One region of the Yersinia antarctica genome, then DNA from elsewhere that is predicted to be linked to it. Evidence: predicted binding sites of a transcription regulator. Region 1 holds the regulator's gene; each other region holds the start of a gene.

Region 1 (3,216 bases):
ATGCTCAGAGAATTGAGCCAGTTGCTGCTCTATTTGCGCTAAATCCCCTTTAATTAATTGCATTGGCTGAAATTGTGGGATGAAGAGAGGGGTAACTGATGCCAGTGCCTGTTGGTGGAATTCCACCAGATAGACGCTTTTCTCCTTGCTCAATTCATCAAAACTGAGAGCAATGGGGGAGCCGCTATAACGGATATGTTCAGTTTTAGCCACTTGCTGGGCGCGATGAATATGGCCTAAAGCAATGTAATCTGCTGGTGGAAATGCCTGCGCGGGGAAAGCATCCAATGTACCAATATAGATATCGCGAACCGAGTCTGTCGTGGTGACGCCAACGGTAGTCAGGTGCCCGGTGGCAATAATGGGCAGTAGCAAACCCAGTTCGGTACGCAATTCAACCGCCCGCTGATACAGTGCCTGGTAGTGGCCCGCGATCGCTTCTTGTAAAGCCAGTTGTTTTTGCCCTCCAGATTCACCCGCCTGACTGGTGACTAAGTCCCTTGGCCGTAAAAACGGGATCGCACACAGCAGAGCCGCAGGTTGATGTTGGCGGTCTTTTAGAATAATGATTTGTTGATCGAGATTGCTGTTGGCGCACGAAATAACGGTGGTATTGAGATAAGAGAGCAAACCCCGTGATTCATTCAGTGTTGACACAGAATCGTGATTACCCCCCAATACCACTAACTGACAGCCAGTGGGTTGGAGCTCAACCACGAAACGGTTATATAGCTCACGGGCGTAACTGGGCGGGGAGCCAGTATCAAAGATATCACCTGCTACAATTAGCGCATCTACCTGATTTTCTTCGATCTGATTAATGAGCCAGTGCAGAAATGCCTGATGCTCAGCAGCGCGGCTTTTAGTGAAGAAATGCTGGCCTAAATGCCAATCAGAGGTATGAATAATGCGCATAAATCTCCCGCACGGCAGGTTATCAGTCAAAGATAATGGCGCTGATTATAAACGCTGCCCGCCGGATGTCGCGGCTAAAAAAAGGCTAGGAGGAAAATCTCCGAGACGTCTCGCAAACTTGACTGCTGTGTTTTGCAATTATCATGAAATTTATCACTATGCTTATTGCTAGTAGAAGCGTGATGTTTTTCATAAAAATGTCACAAAACTGACGCATAATGGCTCCCGAAATCAAATAGTGACCACTAACATATTGGCAGGGTTGATGATGGCAAGACGCATACTTGTGGTGGAAGATGAAGCGCCAATCCGTGAGATGGTGTGCTTTGTGTTGGAACAGAATGGTTACCAACCATTAGAAGCCGAAGATTATGACAGCGCAGTAACTCGTCTGTCGGAGCCTTTCCCTGATTTAGTGTTGTTGGACTGGATGTTACCTGGCGGCTCGGGTATTCAGTTCATTAAACATATGAAACGTGAAGCGTTGACCAGAGATATTCCGGTGATGATGCTGACGGCCCGTGGCGAAGAAGAGGATAGGGTGCGCGGTTTGGAAGTGGGCGCAGATGACTATATTACCAAGCCGTTTTCGCCGAAGGAGCTGGTTGCGCGTATTAAAGCAGTGATGCGCCGAATATCGCCGATGGCTGTTGAGGAAGTTATTGAAATGCAAGGGCTAAGCCTTGATCCTTCCTCACATCGGGTTATGGCCAATGAGCAAGCGCTGGATATGGGGCCGACCGAGTTTAAGTTATTGCACTTCTTTATGACCCACCCGGAGCGCGTTTACAGCCGTGAACAGTTGCTTAATTATGTTTGGGGCACTAACGTTTATGTAGAAGATCGTACGGTTGACGTGCATATTCGTCGGCTACGCAAGGCGCTTGAAATTGATGGTCATGACAGAATGGTACAAACTGTCCGGGGAACTGGATACCGTTTCTCAACGCGCTACTGAGTTTTCAGTGCCGGAGAATTCGTTGTGTTAGAACGCTTATCATGGAAAACGCTGGCTCTCGAGCTGGCTCTTTTTTGTCTGCCTGCATTACTCCTGGGTGCCTTCATCGGCTATCTTCCGTGGCTATTGCTGATTTCAGCTGTCGCGGCGCTGGTTTGGAATTTCTATAATCAACTTAAGTTATCTCACTGGTTGTGGTTAGACCGTAGCATGACACCACCTGCTGGTCGCTGGAGCTGGGAGCCTTTATTTTACGGCTTGTACCAAATGCAGTTGCGAAATCGTCGGCGTCGGCGCGAACTGGCTTTGCTTATCAAACGTTTCCGCAGTGGTGCCGAATCATTGCCTGACGCGGTAGTTATTACCACAATTGATGGCAATATCTTCTGGTGTAACGGTTTAGCTCAGCAGTTGTTAGGGTTTCGTTGGCCGGAGGATAACGGCCAACATATCCTTAATTTATTGCGCTACCCGGAATTCAGCCAATATCTGCAACAACAAGAGTTCTCCCGCCCGTTGACTCTGCAACTGAACAATGGTTATTACGTCGAATTTCGTGTGATGCCTTATTCAGAAGGGCAATTATTGATGGTTGCCCGTGATGTTACTCAGATGCGGCAGTTGGAAGGTGCAAGGCGTAATTTCTTTGCCAACGTCAGTCATGAATTGCGTACGCCACTGACGGTGTTGCAAGGTTATCTGGAAATGATGAATGACCAAGAGCTGGTTGGGCCATTACGGGATAAAGCACTGGGGACCATGCAAGAGCAGACTAAGCGAATGGATGGATTGGTAAAACAGCTCTTGACGCTATCACGAATTGAAGCGGCACCTAATGTGGATATGAATGAGCGGGTGGATATTCCGTTGATGCTGAAAGTGTTACAGCATGAAGTTCAGGCTCTCAGTAACGGACGACATGAGATTACCTTCCGGGTTAACGACCAATTAAAAGTGTTTGGTAACGAAGACCAACTGCGCAGTGCGGTATCAAATCTGGTTTATAACGCCGTCAATCACACGCCTGTTGGTACCCAAATTGAGGTGTGTTGGCAGCAAACGCCACAAGGTGCACAATTTCAGGTCAGCGATAATGGGCCGGGAATCGGTCCTGAACATGTTCCACGGCTAACGGAGCGGTTCTATCGGGTGGATAAAGCCCGATCACGGCAAACGGGGGGCAGTGGATTAGGGCTGGCAATTGTGAAACATGCATTGAGTCATCACGATGCACGTTTAGAGGTCATGAGCGAAGTCGGTCTGGGGACTCGATTTATCTTTACCTTGCCGAATCGATTGATTGTTCCCGCAGTTTTAGCCGAGAATGCAGTCAAATCCTAAAA
Region 2 (3,216 bases), 430 kb from region 1:
GCAGGAGGCATTTGAAGAGCGTTTTCCCGTGCGTGCCTGCTGGGTGAGAAATCTGGTTGCTGCGCCACCATCGGCTGATAATACCGCCCTTGAACAAGGGTTGGCCCCACGATTAGCCGCAGAGTTCTGCCGTAATGTGGCGGGCGAGGCGGAGCTGGATGCGCAGTATATTACGATAGTCTGGTCTGAAAGTGACGACGGTGCGGCATTGTGGTATCAGGGACAACTGTTGGCAATTATTCCTGGCTGGAGCCTCTATATTGATCACTCAATTTGCTATTCCGCCAGTTGTATTAAAGATAATCCACTGACATTACCTCTGGGGTCAGCTTCAACCAATACACAATATGCCAATGCGCAACATACTCGTCAATTTTGGCGGGCCTGGCAACAGGAAGAGGGAAATCCGTGGCCTGCATTACAAGCTGAATATATTCAATATTATGAGCAGCACTTCGGTCCATCGGTAAAATATTATGCCATCGATCAGGGGACGTGGCCGCCAATGGCCATCTCCCAACATGAGAAAGAGGGAATATATTACTTTCTGACCGTGGGGGTCAGTATTCGTCCTCAGCCATGGGTTGAAATATTATTTAATGATGATGCAGCTAAATACCGGCGCTTGGAGATGGCGATTGCAATTGATAGCCAATATGTCAACGAAGACAACGCTATTCACATGGCCAGTGCGCTGGCAGGATTTGCCCACGTTCCCTGGAGTAAAATAACCTGGCTTGGCGAAGGGCATACACTGGAGTCGGCTGTCGCCCCTAAGGGTTATGAAGGCTATATTTTATCATCAGCGTTATATGCTGATGCAGACAATCTTACTCTACCTCTTCAACAAGGTGATCCGGTTAATATGTATTGGGTCAGCCCTGTGTTTACAAGCGAACGAGAGTTTGCGCATAGTGTGCCAAATGGTGGATATGATTTATTGAAAAAGCTACAACAGCAGGGAATTAATCATGTTTTCACCCCGCGACAGCCGGTTATTTGATTTGTATTTAACTTGGCTGGTCTGATTTGCAGATTTTGTTAATCGGGTCTTAACTTAATGATGTTAGCTGTTTTAAGACTGTCAGGTTAAGCCCGTTATGTTTACCTGAGACCTATGTTTAAGATTGAACGCAAAGCTGAAAGGCGGATCAACAACAGTGGGTAGTCAAATCAGTTATCAGCAAATATTAATTTTATGGAGGTGTTTATGGGCATACTATCTTGGATTATTTTTGGTCTTATCGCCGGTGTTTTGGCTAAATGGATTATGCCCGGAGAGGATGGCGGTGGCTTTATTATGACCGTAATCCTTGGCGTGGTCGGTGCCCTGGTGGGGGGCTATATTAGTGTCTTCTTTGGTATGGGCAAAGTTGATGGGTTTAATTTTGGCAGCTTTGTCGTGGCGGTTATCGGTTCACTGGTTGTGCTGTTTGTCTACCGTAAATTAAGAAGTTAGATACTCATCAATATCCTGTAATTGAGTAAAGTATAAGAAAGGTGGCTATTTTTTGTCACCTTTCTCTCATAAAACTTTCATCAAGATGCAATAGAATTATCCGTTAATAGCTCATGACGACAGGCAATCTGAGAGACATGTTATGGGCCAGGCATTACGTAAATTCACTGTGGCTGACTATCCGGCTGCGGTGCAAGAACCGCGTAAGAAGGTACTTGCCGTTAAGGGATTAGTTAAAGCGTACCAATCACAACACCGTGTGCTGGATGATATTAATTTTGAACTCCATGCAGGTGAGTTTGTTGCAATTATTGGCCGCTCCGGTGCCGGAAAATCAACATTGTTACATGTTTTAAATGGCACTATTCCCAGCAGTGCGGGTGAAATTATTAATTACCATGACAATGGCGATACGCAAAATATTGCAGCACTAACAACCAAGCAGATGCGTAAATGGCGCGCAAAATGCGGCATGATCTTCCAAGATTTCTGTTTGGTCCCCCGTCTTGATGTTATTACTAATGTTTTGTTAGGCCGCCTGAGTTACACCTCCACGTTTAAATCATTTTTCAAAATATTTGCTGATGAAGATCGGGCTAGAGCAATTGAGTTATTACAATGGCTTAATATGTTACCCCATGCGTTGCAGCGTGCAGAGAATCTCTCTGGCGGCCAAATGCAACGGGTGGCCATTTGCCGCGCCATGATGCAAAACCCCAAAATATTATTGGCTGATGAACCTGTCGCTTCTTTAGATCCAAAAAACACAACCCGCATTATGAATACATTACAGAAAATAAGTGAAAACGATATTGCTGTAATTGTGAACTTACACTCTGTTGATTTGGTGAAAGACTATTGCACCCGAGTGATTGGTATTGCCCACGGGCGGATTGTCTTTGATGGGCATCCTTCACTGTTAAATGATTCTATTATTCAAGATATTTACAGCGATGAATCCACTGAACTTTTGCATTAATCCCCACTTATCCCTTTATCAGAATAGGTTATTTTAATGAAAAAAGTACTTTGTCTTACCTCATTAGTGGCAAGTTTTATGGTATTTAATGCTACAGCAGCGGATGCACCAAAAGAAATTAATCTGGGTATTCTTGGTGGGCAGAATGCGACACAACAAATTGGCGATAATATGTGTGTCAAAGAGTTTTTAGATAAAGAGTTAAATGTAAAAACAAACTTGCATAATGCATCAGACTATTCTGGCGTAATACAAGGCCTATTAGGTGGGAAGATTGACTTGGTATTAAGTATGTCTCCTTCCTCTTTTGCCTCTGTTTATATTAAAGATCCTAAAGCCGTTGATATTGTAGGTATTGCTATCGATGATACTGACAAATCACGCGGTTATCACTCTGTGGTTGTGGTGAAAGCGGATAGCCCTTATCAGAAAATTGAAGATTTGAAAGGTAAAGCGTTCGGTTTTGCTGACCCAGATTCAACCTCTGGTTTTTTAATCCCTAATCAAAGTTTTAAACAGAAATTTGGTGGAACACCGGATAATAAATATAACGACTTCTTCTCTAGCGTGACATTCTCTGGTGGTCATGAACAAGATATTCTGGGTGTCATTAACGGGCAATTCGCCGGTGCTGTCACCTGGGCTTCCATGATCGGTGACTATAACACCGGTTATACCAGTGGTGCATTTACGCGCATGATTCGTATGGATCACCCGGATTTAATGAAACAGATCCGTATCATCTGGCAGTCGCCACTGATCCCCAACGGCCCGATTC
Region 3 (3,216 bases), 1.0 Mb from region 1:
TTGCTGTATCAATATGTTGATGGTGGTGGCTTTTTTACCTCCCACGGTCAGCCGAGCAAACAAATTAGATTAGTGGGTTACATCTTCGCCCAACGTTATCTTGATCACCACGATCCTGAGTTTATTCGCCGCTGTGAGAGGCTACGTGGGCAATTTATACTGACCAGTGCATTATGTGGATTGGTAGTGGTCAGTCTGGTGGGTTTAATGTTGTGGTATTAGTATGAATTATTGGCAGAGAAGCATTTAAAAAGGCGACCTGATAAGGCCGCCTTTTTTATTTACCGTAACCGTTCAATATGTTTACTGCCCGGTCTTATCACAGTGCTAGGTTGAGGCGCACTATGATAGTAATACGTTTCGCTGGGTTTAAATGAATCTTAGAGCCACCCAGTACAACCCACCGGAAAGAAGAATAGATATTGGTAAGGTTAATACCCACGCCAACATAATGTTCTTCACCGTTTTACTCTGAACACCACCGCCATCAACCAACATGGTCCCGGCAACTGCTGAAGAGAGCACTTGCGTTGTCGATACTGGCATACCGGTATAACTCGCAATACCGATGGAAACCGCCGCAGTCATCTGGGCAGAAACCCCTTGCGCGTAAGTCATGCCTTTCTTACCGATTTTCTCACCGATGGTGACTGCCACACGTTTCCAGCCAATCATGGTACCCAAAGAGAGGGCCAGAGCGACGGCAACGATGATCCAGGTCGGTGCATATTCCACAGTTTCCAACAAATCTGTACGCAGATTATTGAGGAAACGGCGGTCTTCAGCACTGGTTTCAGGCAGTTTGGCAACAGTCCCTGCGGTTTCGGCAACACACATCAGCAAGCGACGCATATGGCTGCGTTGATCAACCGTCAGATCGTCATAGCTTTGCAGATTAGCCAGCAACGTTTGGGCATGATCAATGGCAATCATGGCGCGTGAGCTATCACAATGGAACTGTGCCGGTGTATTCGGCAATGTTTCTGGTGCAGGTACCAGCGGTTTCAGCGCGACAGCATGAGGTAACACCTCAACATGTTGCTGATAATATTGTTGCAGATGGGTCACTGCATCGCGGGTGCGGGCAATATCATAACCGGTTGCATTCATATTCACGACGAACCCAGCCGGAGCCACGCCGATTAATACCAGCATGATCAAGCCAATCCCTTTCTGACCATCGTTAGCGCCATGAGAGAAACTCACACCGATAGCCGATAGAATCAGCGCAGTACGGGTCCAGAAGGGCGGTTTACGTTTACCGTCTTTCTTTTCACGTTCAGCAGGTGTCAGGTGAATACGTTGCTGTTTCTTGGACCCGTTCCAGTAACGACGTAGCAGGAACACCATCAAACCGGCAATAACCAGACCCACAATTGGGGATAAGATTAATGACAGGAAGATTTGAATCATCTTAGGAACGTTCAGTGCATCTACAACAGATGTACTGGTCATTAATGCATTGGTTAAACCAATACCGATGATTGCACCAATTAGCGTATGAGAGCTGGAAGCCGGGATACCGAAATACCAAGTGCCCAAATTCCAGATAATCGCCGCCAGTAGCATAGAGAAGACCATAGCCAACCCATGCGCCGAACTGACGTTTAACAGCAGATCAGTAGGCAATAAGTGAACGATAGCATAAGCCACGCTCAAACCGCCCAGCATCACGCCGAGGAAGTTAAACACCCCTGCCATCACAACAGCAACCTGTGAACGCATGGCACGGGTATAGATTACGGTCGCGACCGCATTGGCTGTATCATGAAAACCATTGATGGCTTCGTAAAACAGCACGAACAACAAAGCAAGAACTAACATTAGGCCGGTATGGAAATCCAGGCCAGCGAAAAGATGTAGCATAAGCGTTACGCCAGTTTGTGGACATGAACGCGGCGCATTATCAGTGACAATGGGGGGTGGGGAAAAGGAAAATATGACCTTTTTTTGACATGACCGCAGACGAATTCGTCTTATTGAGCAACATATGCATGTTATATCAGCAGGTTACTTAGTTTTACTGTATGAGACATTTTCTTACTATAGCGATATTCCTGCGAGCGACTTACAATCTCCCGCCGCCAATTTGTCGGTTGAATGCGCTAAATAATATAATAATCAGCCAAAAGCGGGCAATTTTGCAGCGATGATGATTTTACTCAGTGAGGCCAAGTGTGGAACAGTTTGATGTGGTAGTGATAGGTGCAGGTGCTGCGGGGCTATTTTGTGCCGCTCAGGCTGGACAAGCCGGATGTCGGGTGTTGTTGGTCGATAACGGCAAAAAGGCGGGGCGCAAAATACTGATGTCTGGTGGTGGCCGCTGTAATTTTACCAATCTCTTTGCAGAGCCTGCCGCGTATCTGTCACAGAATCCTCACTTCTGTAAATCTGCCTTGGCGCGTTATACCCAATGGGATTTCATCGATCTGATGAATCGCTATGGCATTGCCTGGCATGAGAAAGCGCTAGGGCAGTTGTTCTGCGATGACTCTGCTCAGCAGGTGGTTGAACTATTACTGAAAGAGTGTGAGCTGGGGCAAGTCACGATTCGGTTGCGTAGCGATGTTTTGTCGGTTGAAAAAAGCGGCACCGGTTTCGTATTACAAATTAATAATTTGGAAGTGAGCACTAACTCACTTGTCGTCGCCTCTGGCGGACTCTCTATGCCCGGACTTGGTGCTTCACCGTTCGGCTATAAGTTGGCAGAACAGTTTGGCTTGAAAGTCCTCCCTACCCGTGCGGCATTAGTCCCGTTCACCTTGCACAAACCGCTGCTGGAGCACCTGCAAACATTATCTGGGGTTTCCGTGCCTGCGGTGGTCACCGCCGAAAATGGCGTTAGCTTCCGTGAGAGTATTTTGTTTACTCACCGTGGGCTTTCTGGCCCAGCAATTTTACAACTTTCAAGCTATTGGCAGGCTGGTGAGTATGTGAGCATTAACTTACTTCCTGATACTGATTTAGATGATTTTCTAAACAGTGAGCGAAAAAACCACCCTAATCAGACACTGAAAAATACTCTGGCTCAACGGTTACCTAAGCGGCTGGTGGAGTGCCTTCAGACCTTGGAGCAACTGCCAGACGTTACCCTGAAGCAATTAAACGCGCCGCAGCAGGCCGCGTTAGTCGCCAATCTTCAACAATGGCGAGTGCAGCCCAATGGCACCGAGGGCTACCGTACTGCTGAGGTCACTCTTGGTGGTGTTGACACCC
Region 4 (3,216 bases), 3.8 Mb from region 1:
AGCGGGTTTGTTTTAAACTGGCCGGGAAGGTGCCATTAGCCTGGATGGGACAATTAGCAGTATAAATATAGTTCTTTTTACATTGTACTGTTCCCGCAGGGCTGCCTGATTCGTCAAAAATACCTAAGGTTTGCGTGATGTTTACGGCTGACACCGGCAACGAACCAATGGCATTTGCTGAGAACGTTTGCCCATCAGTAGAATCCAGGCTGACGATGCTGTGTACCTGTTGTGCGCTATCGCTATCCCCCATCGCCAGTGAGCTGACGGCATATTTAGCCAGTTTGTGGTTTGCCCAGAGCTGACTGAAATTAGGACAACGAACGAGGCTGATACCTGCCAGTCCCAGTTGAATATCATAAAATTTCACCAGCAGCGGATCGTTGGTATTAATTATAAATACACCGGTGTTTGCATATTTATTAATTACACTGCTAATAATATTATTTTCAGAAAAACTATTTTTTCCTGAGGGCATAGTTGCAGATTGCATAATATCATTTCCCAATGAGTTTGCTGTGATTATCTATACGAAAATTCTCTAAAGCATAGGGCGTTTGATAGAATATAGAGACAAATATTCAGCGTAATAAAACAAGATGTTGGCTTAGTAACTCAAAAGCATTGACTGAAAATTTATATTTTCTATCTTTCGTATGCTGCCAGTTTTATGTAGGTAGCCGCGTTGGTTACTTGTTCTACCCGAGAGTCTGGCTCGGAAAGAGCCAATATGTTGTTAAGACAGAAATATTTTCTCCTGAGACGATGATTTTTTTGTGTGTAATATTGAAAATTTATTAAAATGGTGACGGTGTTCAATAGAGTAAATTAATTCAGTGTTACTCAGTATCGTAACCCTAGAAAATAATGTTAGCAGCAATGCAAAAAAAAACCACTGAGGAAATAGAGAATAGAGGGAAGCCGTCTGGGAAAATGTGCACAGCAGGATGGTGATGAGAATGAAATAATAGGCTTTATATTCGTATTTTTATTGAGTTTCCTCTCCTTATTCTTTTATCTTACGTTTACTCATCCAATTTGTTGAATATGCTCAGCGCTGAGCATAAATACAACATTATTCAATTGAATTCATTCGTTAATATAATGGATTAAACGTGATAAAAAACGACGTTATTTTATCAGAAACGATTTCGTCGTATCGAACCCACAGCGCAACGCTACTTGAAAGCGGTGACCAACCACGATCACAACTGAAGTTATTACAAATAAAAAGATAAAAAATAGTCTAATCTAATGATAAATAATGATTTTATTTTAACACCAGCAGCTTGTCATATAACTGTAATATTTCATACATTTTTCTGTCATTAAACTGTCCTATTTTCCCTCCTGCACCATACTTAATCTGATGAAAACAATTTATACACTTGGTACTTGAGTTGCAGCGTTGTTAGCTTGGTTCATTACTCAGCCCATCCTGCAATACCAGGTTCTTTGGTATAGAGTTAATTCTAATATCCCATTAGGAGGGATTATGAAACTGATGCGTACCACCGTAGCCAGCATTGTGGCAGCGACTTTATCTATGACCACTGTGTCCGCGTTCGCTGCTGCAAGCCTGACAGGTGCAGGTGCGACATTCCCCGCGCCGGTGTATGCCAAGTGGGCAGATTCTTATCAGAAAGAAACAGGTAACAAAGTTAACTATCAAGGGATCGGCTCTTCAGGTGGCGTAAAACAAATCATTGCCAATACTGTTGATTTCGGTGCTTCTGATGCGCCATTAGCAGACGATAAGCTGGCGGCTGAAGGTTTGTTCCAATTCCCAACTGTGATTGGTGGTGTGGTGCTGGCCGTTAATATCCCTGGCATCAAATCTGGTGAACTGACTTTAGACGGTAAAACACTGGGTGATATTTATCTGGGTAATGTGAAGAAGTGGAATGACCCGGCGATTGTGAAGCTGAATCCGGGCGTTAAATTGCCAGATCAAAATATTGCAGTGGTGCGCCGTGCTGATGGTTCTGGCACTTCATTCGTATTCACCAGCTATCTGGCTAAAGTGAATGCGCAGTGGAAAGAGAAAGTGGGTGCAGGCTCAACGGTTAACTGGCCGACCGGTTTAGGTGGTAAAGGTAACGACGGTATTGCGGCATTTGTTCAGCGCTTGCCAGGTGCCATTGGTTATGTGGAATACGCTTATGCCAAACAAAATAACCTGGCTTACACCAAACTGGTTTCAGCCGATGGCAAACCAGTCAGCCCAACAGAGCAAAGCTTTAGCGCTGCGGCCAAAGGTGTAGACTGGAGCAAAACGTTTGCTCAAGACTTAACCAATCAGAAAGGTGATGATGTTTGGCCAATTACCTCTACTACTTTCATTTTGGTGCACAAAGAGCAGAAAAATGCGGCTAAAGGCACTGAAGTACTGAAGTTCTTTGATTGGGCATACAAAAACGGTGCTGAACAAGCTAATGCGCTGGATTACGCCACATTACCAAAAGAAGTGGTTGAACAGGTTCGTGCAGCTTGGAAAACCAATGTTAAAGACAGCAACGGTAAGCCAATCTTCTGATTGAAGTTAGTTTTGCCTGTAATAATTTATTTATAAGATATTGATTTAATATACCCAAAGTAATTGAAGTTGCAGGTAGGCGGCAAGTGAACGAACCCCGATGAGCTGACTCAGGTCAGTGATTCGGGTGAGCGAACATAACCAATAACCCTGCGGCTTCAAGTACGAAGGGAATTAACACCCGGATGAGAAGAGAGTCTATGGCTGATTATAAGCCGACTACCAAAGCACCGAGCAAATACGGTGACATCATTTTCAGCGCGCTGGTTAAACTGGCTGCGCTGATTACGCTATTTCTGCTGGGCGGCATTATCATTTCATTGATTGTTGCTTCTTGGCCAAGTATTCAAAAATTTGGTTGGGCTTTCCTGTGGACCAAAGAATGGGATGCCCCGGCTGAGCAGTTTGGTGCATTAGTGCCGATTTATGGCACAGTTGTCACCTCTGTTATCGCCTTACTTATTGCAGTCCCGGTCAGTTTTGGTATTGCCTTGTTCCTGACTGAGCTGGCCCCTAACTGGCTAAAACGCCCACTGGGTGTGGCTATCGAACTATTAGCGGCTATCCCTAGTATTGTTTACGGGATGTGGGGTTTGTTTGTTTTCGCTCCCTTATTTGCCCGCTATTTCCAAGAACCCGTCGGCAACGTGATGTCTGGCATCCCGATTGTGGGTGTGTTG

Evidence for each region. The regulator PhoB, encoded in region 1, activates phosphate uptake and scavenging genes when phosphate is short. The targets are predictions, from matches to a motif close to CTGTCATAAAACTGNCNNAT.
Region 2: the regulator PhoB is predicted to act here: its motif matches at 1,523-1,542, upstream of phnC (phosphonate ABC transporter ATP-binding protein).
Region 3: the regulator PhoB is predicted to act here: its motif matches at 1,938-1,957, upstream of pitA (inorganic phosphate transporter PitA).
Region 4: the regulator PhoB is predicted to act here: its motif matches at 1,323-1,342, upstream of pstS (phosphate ABC transporter substrate-binding protein PstS).

Annotation. Positions count from the first base shown of each region.
Region 1 covers NZ_JBSJQF010000001.1:1,187,272-1,190,487, forward strand. Annotated here, with positions in the region: gene sbcD (exonuclease subunit SbcD) at 1-915, opposite strand, end outside; gene phoB (phosphate response regulator transcription factor PhoB) at 1,184-1,873, shown strand; gene phoR (phosphate regulon sensor histidine kinase PhoR) at 1,898-3,214, shown strand.
Region 2 covers NZ_JBSJQF010000001.1:1,622,175-1,625,390, forward strand. Annotated here, with positions in the region: gene ACWJJO_RS07515 (suppressor of fused domain protein) at 1-1,003, shown strand, start outside; gene ACWJJO_RS07520 (GlsB/YeaQ/YmgE family stress response membrane protein) at 1,211-1,459, shown strand; gene phnC (phosphonate ABC transporter ATP-binding protein) at 1,602-2,438, shown strand; gene phnD (phosphonate ABC transporter substrate-binding protein) at 2,475-3,216, shown strand, end outside.
Region 3 covers NZ_JBSJQF010000001.1:156,166-159,381, forward strand. Annotated here, with positions in the region: gene uspB (universal stress protein UspB) at 1-222, shown strand, start outside; gene pitA (inorganic phosphate transporter PitA) at 370-1,866, opposite strand; gene ACWJJO_RS00620 (BaiN/RdsA family NAD(P)/FAD-dependent oxidoreductase) at 2,178-3,216, shown strand, end outside.
Region 4 covers NZ_JBSJQF010000001.1:4,937,956-4,941,171, forward strand. Annotated here, with positions in the region: gene ACWJJO_RS22730 (Hint domain-containing protein) at 1-493, opposite strand, end outside; gene pstS (phosphate ABC transporter substrate-binding protein PstS) at 1,496-2,536, shown strand; gene pstC (phosphate ABC transporter permease PstC) at 2,737-3,216, shown strand, end outside.